DNA from 2 places in the Bacillus sp. C-3-6 genome. Region 1 is predicted to be linked to the other one. Evidence: riboswitches for the same ligand, from Rfam matches in the RefSeq annotation. Region 1 holds a riboswitch; the other holds the start of a gene.
The links. Region 1 has a riboswitch for thiamine pyrophosphate ahead of ACW0JX_RS02265 (MTH1187 family thiamine-binding protein). Riboswitches for the same ligand answer to the same signal wherever they lie in the genome.
Positions count from the first base shown of each region.

Region 1 (4,835 bases):
TTACATTTTCTTGTGCGCTTATTGCGAAGTCTGCTTTTCCTGATGCTATCATTTGCTCTGCTGTTACATTGTCACCTGGTTGAATAATTTCTACATCTAATCCTTGCTTTTTGTAATAATCTTTCGTTTGCGCTACATACAAGCCAGTATGATTCGTATTTGGAAACCAATCTAATACTACTTTTACTTTTTGATCTTTACTTGCACTTTCTTCTTTCTTCGCCGGATTACATCCAGCCACACCTACCGCTACTAAGGCAGCTAACATAACTTTCAAACCTTTTTTCATTTTCTGCCGTCCTTTCTATATATCCATGGTGCTGTTATTCTTGCCATAAACTCTACGATAAAATACAGGCATAATGTCACTATAACGATGATTGCTGCAACACCAAATACTCGGGCAGTCAAAAAGGATTTTGTAGCCCTCGTAAGCATAACGCCTAATCCTTCACTTGCACCGAGCCATTCTCCGATAATTGCCCCCATTACGCTATATGTAACTGCAATTTTTAAACCGGAGAAAAAGTATGGAAGCACTGCTGGAAATTTTACTTTCTGGTAAACTTGCCATTTTGTCGCCTTCATTGTTTGTAACAGCTTCAACATGTTTTTATCTACTGTTTGAAAACCTTCTAAAATACTAAGCGCAATTGGGAAGAAACAAACGAGTATTACGACCATTACTTTCGGCAACATCCCATATCCAAACCAAATAATAAATAGCGGTGCAAGTACAACAATTGGAATTGTTTGCGAAATAACGAGCAATGGATTTATTAAAATACGAAATAACGGTATAACGTCCATAATAATTGCGATGCTCGTCCCCAATAAAATTGCAAAGAATAGTCCAATTATAACTTCCTGCAGTGTTTGCATCGTATTTGGTAATAGTAAATCTTTCATCCCAATTAATTCTTGAACAATGGCAGAAGGCTTTGGTAAAATCCACGGTTCGATTTTAAATAATGAAACAGATCCTTCCCATATCACAATGAGAAGGATAAGCCAAATAGTTGTAATAAGTTTAGATTGCTTCTGGTTTTGCATATTCATCACGGTACTTCCAAACCTTTTCATCTATCGTTACACCAGTGCTTGGACGATAATGGATTTTAATAGAAGTAATCACTTCTTCTGCTCCAGCATCGACGCAAGCTTGTTGCGCACGTTTAACGACATCAAGAAGTACATCTAATTCTCCTTCCAAAGTTGTTTCCATTGCCCCTACTTCATAACGAACTCCCGATTGTTGCACAACTTCAATTGCTTTATCGACAACAGAATATACATCTTTCGTTTTCGCTTGTGGTACTACTGAAAATGACATTGTAACTTGTTGTGACATAATAAAATCCCCCTTATAAAATTAGATTTCAAAAATAAGAAAAGGCTTTCCTACTGCGTAGGAAAGCCTTGTATGCAAGTTATTATAGAATAACATATGCTACATCACTTTAAGTAACTCCCTACGCTGGCATTATCCAGATCAGGTTGAGGGTCGATGTTTACTTACATCCTCTCAGCCAATTGGCTCCCCGGTCCTTAATTCGTTTTCATTGTAGCATGATTTATTTTATTGAACAAACAAAAGCATGCATAATCATTTCATTATTTTTGGAAAATATCCAACTTTTTCACCATGAGCTAATAACTGCTGTATAAATTCTTTATTGATTGCTGGTACTATCAATTCTTTTTTCTTAATCCATTCATTCGTTCTACGCGTACCCATTACAATCTCAGATTGCTGCGCTCCATCTCCTGCAACTTGAGAAGCAATTAACTCTGCTATTACTTCATTTTCCTTCGCTAATTCAAGTCCGGTATTTACATATTCTGAAAGTGGAACCATTTCAAGATTGTATCCACACTCTCCAATTAACTGTATAAATTGTTCAAACTCAATTTGATGTGGATGACAAATATGTAACGTCTCTCCTACAATTTGCGAATCTTTTAAATACAATACAATTGATTTACTAGCTAAATCAATTGGTGTGAAATCAACTTTCCACTTCACATTTGGTGCTTTCCCAATTAATAGCATTGTTTTAATAAGACGATAAAATGCGTTTCCTTCAATATTTTGTTGGAACGAACCTGTTTCTGAATGACATGCTAAATTACCTGCACGATAAATATTTCCGCGCAAACCATTTTTCATTGCTTCACGAACAATGTTTTCCGCTTGTAGTTTACTATTTGAATATACATTCTCTAAGTCTACACTGTAATTAAAATCACCAGTTTTCATGTATGTATCCCATTGATCTACCGCTAATTCTAACGGGATACCAATTGTAGAAATAAAATGGAATGTAGCACCTTTCTCCGCTAATGCTAGCATACGGCTAGTTCCTTGGACATTTATATTTTCAAATTGTTTTACATCTCCAAAATGTCTTACATCTGCACCGCAATGAATTATCGTATCCATCTTAGAACTGATGAACATAAATTCTTCTTCGCTCATCCCAAGATACTCTTCCCCCAGATCACCAGCTACGGCCTGTATACGCTGTAACCATTCTTCACATATATCACTAAAGTAGCCTGTTAATGTATCTATAATTCTTTGTTGCACATCTTTGGTTGGTCTTACTAAACAATAAATAGTAGCAGATGTATCTCTCAACAATTCATATAATATGTGTGATCCTAAATAACCAGTAGCTCCTGTTAAAAAGACATTTGAAATCTGGTTTTCTTCCAAAACGTTTGCATACGTGATAGTATCTGGTTCGTGAATCACTTTATATTCACGAAATACTTCTTCTTTGTCTACTTTTACTTCTCGCTCAATTCGAGCTAATCCATATATCGTTCTTTCTTTAAAGAAATCTTGAATTGTTAAATGTGAAAAATCTTCTTTTAACAATGTTAAGACTCGTAATACTTTTAATGAATGTCCACCAATTGTAAAGAAATCATCATGCACTCCAACTTTTGAAATTCCTAATACTTCCGCCCAAGCGCGCGCTATTTGTTTCTCTGCTTTATTAGAAGGTGCAACATATTCTTGTAGACGAACCGGTTCATACTTTTCTTCTAACTGAGCTAACTTCTTAACATCAATCTTTTTATTAGGTGTAAGTGGTAATTCATTAATATAAATTAGTTTAGATGGCACCATATAATCTGGTAATTGCTCTTGTAACTGATAAACTAATTCTGGTATTTCTTTTTTATTTAAAGTTGTATAGAACGCGATTAAATATTGGCTACCTTCCTTACTCTTCTTAGCAAACACAGCATTTTCTTTTATATTATGATTTTGAGAAATTTTACTTTGGATTTCTCCTAGTTCAATACGATGTCCTCTAATCTTTACTTGATCATCTTTCCGATGTAAAAATTCTATATGTCCATCCTCTAACAACTTAACAATATCACCTGTTTTATATATATTAACTATAGGATTAAAAGGGTTCTGAATAAAAGCTTCAATTGTTTTATTAGGCTTATTAAAATACCCTTTTGCTAATCCTACTGAATCTATATATAATTCACCAGGTACACCAATTGGACAAAGATTCATATTCTCATCCAAAATCATAACTTGATAATTAGCACATGGTTTACCAATGGGAATACTCGCAACATCCTCATTTAACTGACTAGGTATTTTATAGGTTGTCGTCACTACAGTACATTCTGTCGGTCCGTATACATTATGAATTTCAACATTTGTACCTATTCTTTCTCTCCACAATTTAATAACCTCTACAGGCAACATTTCACCGCCAATCGCAATTCTTTTTAGGGAAGCTAGCTTATATATATCTTCTTCTGCTAAATAAGTTGCTACTTGTCGAACAAAAATTGTTGCTAATGCCAAGATCGAAGTTGCTTTCACTTTATAGATTGCATTTGCAAATGCTTCTACAGACAATCGCTCTTCCTCTAATAATACATACAAGTTTCCTCCGCAGAATAAAGAAGCAAATGACTCCCATACAGAAGCATCGAAACTAAAAGAAGGAAATTGGGCAAATACATCCTCTTCTGTCAATTCATATTGCTTTTGCATCCAAGTGTACAGATTAACAACCCCTCTATGTGCTAACATCGTTCCCTTTGGATTCCCTGTTGAACCAGACGTATAAATCATATAAGCTACATCATCACAATGAATAGACAACTTTACATCTATATCTTCACAAGTTTCACTATCATACATTGAAACTGTTTGAACTCCATCACATGTTATAGGCGTCTCTTTCATCAATATAACTTTCGCTTGGCTATCTTGAATAATGTACTGTATTCTACTTTCCGGATAATCTGGATCAATCGGAACATACGCTGCACCAGCTTTTAATATAGCTACCATACTTACTACTGTGTCTATGCTACGTTTCATAAATATTCCAACATAGTCTCCTAATTGGACGCCATTTTTAATTAACATATGAGCTATTTGATTACTTTTTTTATTTAGCTCCTCATAAGTTAAAGTACCTTCCCTTGAAGATAAAGCTATACGATTTGGAAATTGAGTAACAGTATTATAGAACATATCGACGATACTTTTCTCAGGATATACTGCTGTCGTATCATTCACTTGACTATAAAGTGCCATCTCGGCCTCTGTAATAATATTAAAATTCTTTATATAATTATTCTTATTTTGTGATGTACCAATTAAAACACCTTGTATTTGTTGTGCATAACGAGTAATCGTTGTTTCCTTCCAATTAACACTATTAAATATTATTTCTACACTTTGCATATTTTTACTAAATACAAATTGTAATGTATTCGTGTCTTGTAGCTCATAATATGTTTCACCAATAATAATAGGTGACATTTCATATAATGTATTACCG
Region 1 covers NZ_CM137247.1:442,038-446,872, reverse strand. The annotation lists gene ACW0JX_RS02275 (ABC transporter substrate-binding protein) at 1-289, opposite strand, end outside; gene ACW0JX_RS02270 (ABC transporter permease) at 286-1,059, opposite strand; gene ACW0JX_RS02265 (MTH1187 family thiamine-binding protein) at 1,031-1,351, opposite strand; TPP riboswitch at 1,453-1,554, opposite strand; gene ACW0JX_RS02260 (non-ribosomal peptide synthetase family protein) at 1,607-4,835, opposite strand, start outside.

Region 2 (4,835 bases), 2.0 Mb from region 1:
AAAAGATGATTATGAAAGGGCATTTGCTCGGGGATCAAAAAATCCCATCAACAAGGGAACTAAGTGAATTACTAAGTGTGAGTAGAAACACTGTACTCGCTGCTTATGCAGATTTAGAGCAAGAAGGACTCATTTATGCAGTTAAAGGAAAAGGGAACTTTGTTGCGAAGGTGGATATATCTAACACTTCGTCTGTTGAAATAGATTGGAAAAATAAACTTAATACAGTGACCGCATTAGCGGACGAATTAGATTTAATGAAACATGGTGTTCGTTGGGAAAAGGGAATGATTGTTTTTAATAGTATAGCCCCGGATGAGAAGCTATTTGATGTTGAAAATTTCAAAAGAGCTTTTCTTACTCGTATGTCCATTGAAGGGGACATCGTATTGAACTACGGATATGCAAAGGGATATAGACCGTTAATGAATTATTTACTTCATTACATGGAAATGAAAGGTGTAGACATTTCGAATAAAGATATTCTAATTACAAATGGATTTACAGAAGGATTGGATATTGTACTCTCTTCTTTATCAAAAAAATCCGGTCGTGTCATTTGTGAGAATCCAACTCACCATGCTGCACTTAAGCTTTTCCGTTTACATGGACTTGAAGTTCATGGGATTGATATGCATGAGGATGGTATTGATACGAATGAAGTTGAAAAAAGTTTGCGTGAAAAAGATTTTGATTTTGCTTATTTAATTCCTTCTTATCATAATCCAACCGGTATTGTTACGAGTTCAGAGAAAAGAACGGAATTGATGAGGTTATTCTCAAAATACAAGGTTCCTATTATAGAGGACGGATTTAATGAAGAATTACGTTATTCAGGTTCACATTTAGCTCCATTATTAACTTTTGCGGGAGCTGGCAATAATGTGATTTATATTAGTAGCTTTTCAAAGGTGCTTTTCCCTGGTTTACGTGTAGGCTGGATTATTGCAGATAAAGAGCTGATTCATTATTTAGAAAGCGTAAAAAGAGCAAGAACGATTCACACATCTACGCTAGATCAAGCTGTTCTGTTTCAATATTTACATGAGGGATATTTTGAAAAATATTTAAAAAAGGCAAGATCTGTTTATAAGAAAAAATATGAGTTAGCTGTCGGGGCATGTAACCAGTACATTCCTTTTAAAAGAATGACTGGAGATGGTGGACTTCATTTATTTATAGAGCTAGAAGAGCATATGAATGCCCGCACACTTTTACAAAAGTGTTATGAGAAAGGCGTTACGTTTTCACCTGGAGATGTTTTTTACTCTGATGGAGAAGGAGCAAACACTTTCCGATTAGGGTTTTCGCGCTTGAAAGAAGAAGAAATAGTTCGGGGAATTAAAATAATTGGTGATACATTAAAAAATGAAATTTGGAGTTGAGAAAATGAAAATCGGTGTTATTATGGGCGGGGTATCGTCTGAAAAACAAGTTTCAATTATGACGGGGAATGAAATGATTGCTCATTTAGATAAAAATAAGTATGAAATAGTTCCAATTACATTAAACGAAAAAATGGATTTAATTGAAAAAGCGAAAGACATTGACTTTGCATTGCTCGCATTACACGGAAAATACGGAGAAGATGGGACAGTTCAAGGAACACTGGAGAGTTTAGGGATTCCTTATAGCGGAAGTAATATGTTATCTAGCAGTATATGTATGGATAAAAATATTTCGAAAAAGATTTTACGTTATGAAGGTGTAGAAACACCAGATTGGATTGAACTTACAAAAATGGAGGATCTAAATCTTGATGAGTTAGATAAGTTAGGATTTCCATTAGTGGTAAAACCAAACTCTGGCGGATCGAGTGTCGGGGTGAAAATCGTTTACAATAAAAATGAATTGATCTCAATGCTAGAAACTGTATTCGAATGGGATTCTGAAGTAGTAATTGAGAAGTATATAAAAGGTGATGAAATCACATGTTCTATTCTGGATGGAAAACAGTTACCTATAGTTTCAATTCGACATGCAGCCGAGTTCTTTGATTACAATGCAAAATATGATGATACTAGTACAGTTGAGGAAGTTATCGAACTTCCAGCAGAAATTAATGAACGTGTAAATAAAGCTTCACTGACTTGTTATAAAGCATTAAAATGTAGTGTTTATGCAAGAGTTGATATGATGGTGAAGGACGGAATTCCATATGTAATGGAAATTAATACATTACCAGGGATGACACAATCAAGCCTATTGCCCAAAAGTGCAGAAGCAGCGGGAATTAGTTATAGCAAACTATTAGATATGATTATTGAAACATCATTAAAAGTTAGAAATGAAGAAGGGTTTTAAGGAGATTATATAACTAATTCTTTTGACAGTTTCACGAAGTATGCTATGATGAATACATTATAAAAACAAAATATTTATCCACTAGGGGGGCCTTTTATAGGCTGAGATCAAATGTGATTTTGAGACTCTTAGTACCTGATCTGGTTAATGCCAGCGTAGGGAAGTGGGAAAGACGTTGCTATTTAATGAGTAAATAAATACTGTCAATTTCACTTTCTTTACGCCTGTAAAGAAAGTTTTTTTATTTTACAGCTTTAATAATTGTGGATAAATACTTATATTTTATACATTATTGGAGGGATTTAAATGACTTTTTCACAATCATTACGTAAAGAAGTAGATTCAATTTGGGAAGCGAGTTTTAACCATCCTTTTGTAAAAAAACTTGGTGAAGGAACATTAGATTTAGCTAGTTTTCGCTATTATGTGCTTCAAGATTCATATTATTTGAGTCATTTTGCTAGAGTACAAACTTTAGGAGCTGCAAAAGCTCTTGAATTAGAGACGACAGCTCGTATGGCACATCATGCTCAAAATACATATGAGGCCGAGTTATCTTTACATGAGAATTTTGCTAAAAAGCTAGGGATAACAAAAGAAGAAAAAGATAATTTTATTCCTGCGCCAACTGCATATGCGTATACTTCACATATGTATCGTGCTGCGTATGAAGGGCATTTAGGAGATATCATTGCAGCAATTTTACCTTGCTATTGGTTGTATTATGAAATTGGCGAACGCTTAAAAGAGTGCCAGCCGGAAGAGCCAATTTATAACGAATGGATTTCTGCTTATGGATCTGATTGGTTCCGTACGCTAGTTGAAGAACAAATTACACGTTTAGATACTATCGCTGAAAAAGTAACAGAGGTAGACCGCAAACGTATGAAACAGCATTTTATTATTAGCAGTCAATATGAATATTCATTTTGGGAAATGGCTTATACATTAGAAAAGTGGCCAGTGGATACAGACGTAAAAGACGTAATTGGATAAAGAATAGAAATAATGTTATAGATAGGTATGAATCATACCTATCTATATATTTTTTCTTGTCAAATTTGCGTAAAGTCATTAGTGCTACGGATATGGCGAAATAAAATATCGATAATTTAGCTCATTTACTTGTCTACGCAATAACTGGATAAACTTCTGTCACATTTATTTTACAATCAAAGAACGTAAATGTTGGTGGTATGAAGTTAAATAAGAAAAGAAACCCGAGCTGTTAGCTGTAACGGAGTTGTTTTTTCTTTGCAGGAATTTCTAAATTATCATGGAGTGTTGTTAATACGATATGCAAATATGCATATCGTATTTTTTTGAGTTCTTTATGTGTTAAAATTAGATATAAAGATATGGAAATATAAAGAAGCAAAAGCAGGAATATCCAATGAATTTTGAGAGGTGTTATATGTTTACAAATAAGAAATTAATTCGATTTGGTTTATCGTTGTTTGTATTTTTAGGGATAATTAATTTTACAATCAGCTATTTCCAAACATATCTTGAAACAGCAGCAGATATTAAATGGGTAATTCCAGAAATTTGGAAAACTATTTTGCTAGATGTTCCTCAAGGTATACTTGTTCTTTTAGGCGCAATTGCTTTATATGATTTCACAAAAGAGGCATCACAAAAAGACGCATCAATCTAAGTGTGTCTTTTTTCTATTAGGAATTTCATAGAGAGTTTTGCTGGAGAAATAGAATGAAAAGCCCTAATAAGGGTTTTTTTCTTTGTAGGAATTTCTTATCCGTCATAGAAACCGGTTACTTGGAGGTGTTATAGCGAAAGGCATTTACAGTACAGAAAAATCTAAGCGGCAGACGGAAATATATAGGATATGGCAACATAATTATTGAGAAATTAATTGAATTTAGTAGGTATGAAGATATGACGCTAGAATTCATATTTTTTAATTTTTATTTATCCCGCATTAACGGGCTGTTCGTAAAAGCCTGATTGGTGAGGGATAATAATTAGCGGGGGATGAACACCCCCCACTGATTAAAGTTTCACTTTATAAAAATGAGCCCATAGCAAAAATAGGTATATGAACAAGGTGCATCATTTAGTGATAAGTCATACTTTGTTGGTGTACGTATTGAACTTAGTTTATAGCGCTATTTTTACTTAGATGTAACGAACAGAAATATAGGGAAGCATCAATGAGGTTGTATTTTATAAACGGAGGTTATGAAAATGAATCAGTTTCAACAAGAACTACAAGCGTTAAGTCTTAATGATTACCGGTCTGGAAATATTGTCTATTGGGACCAGCAAAACCAATATCCATATTACTATATTGAAGATGCTGCTCGTCGCTGTGGCGGTTGTGGTCGTTGTGGTGGAGGTCGTTGTGGCGGATTCCGTTGTGGTGGATTCCGTTGTATTGGTTGCTTCGGTTGTTTTGGTTGCGGAGGTTGCGGAGGTTGTGGTGGTTGCTCTAACTGTTTTGATGGTTTTAGTGGTACTACTGATACTACTGGTACTATTATAACGTATGAATATTGATTGCATTTATCCTG
Region 2 covers NZ_CM137247.1:2,446,556-2,451,390, forward strand. The annotation lists gene pdxR (MocR-like pyridoxine biosynthesis transcription factor PdxR) at 1-1,385, shown strand, start outside; gene ACW0JX_RS12460 (D-alanine--D-alanine ligase) at 1,390-2,304, shown strand; TPP riboswitch at 2,378-2,483, shown strand; gene tenA (thiaminase II) at 2,611-3,300, shown strand; gene ACW0JX_RS12470 (DUF3937 domain-containing protein) at 3,698-3,961, shown strand; gene ACW0JX_RS12475 (heterocycloanthracin/sonorensin family bacteriocin) at 4,504-4,821, shown strand.
Region 2: it holds a riboswitch for thiamine pyrophosphate, as region 1 does, so the genes downstream of both, tenA (thiaminase II) here and ACW0JX_RS02265 (MTH1187 family thiamine-binding protein) in region 1, are expected to answer to the same signal.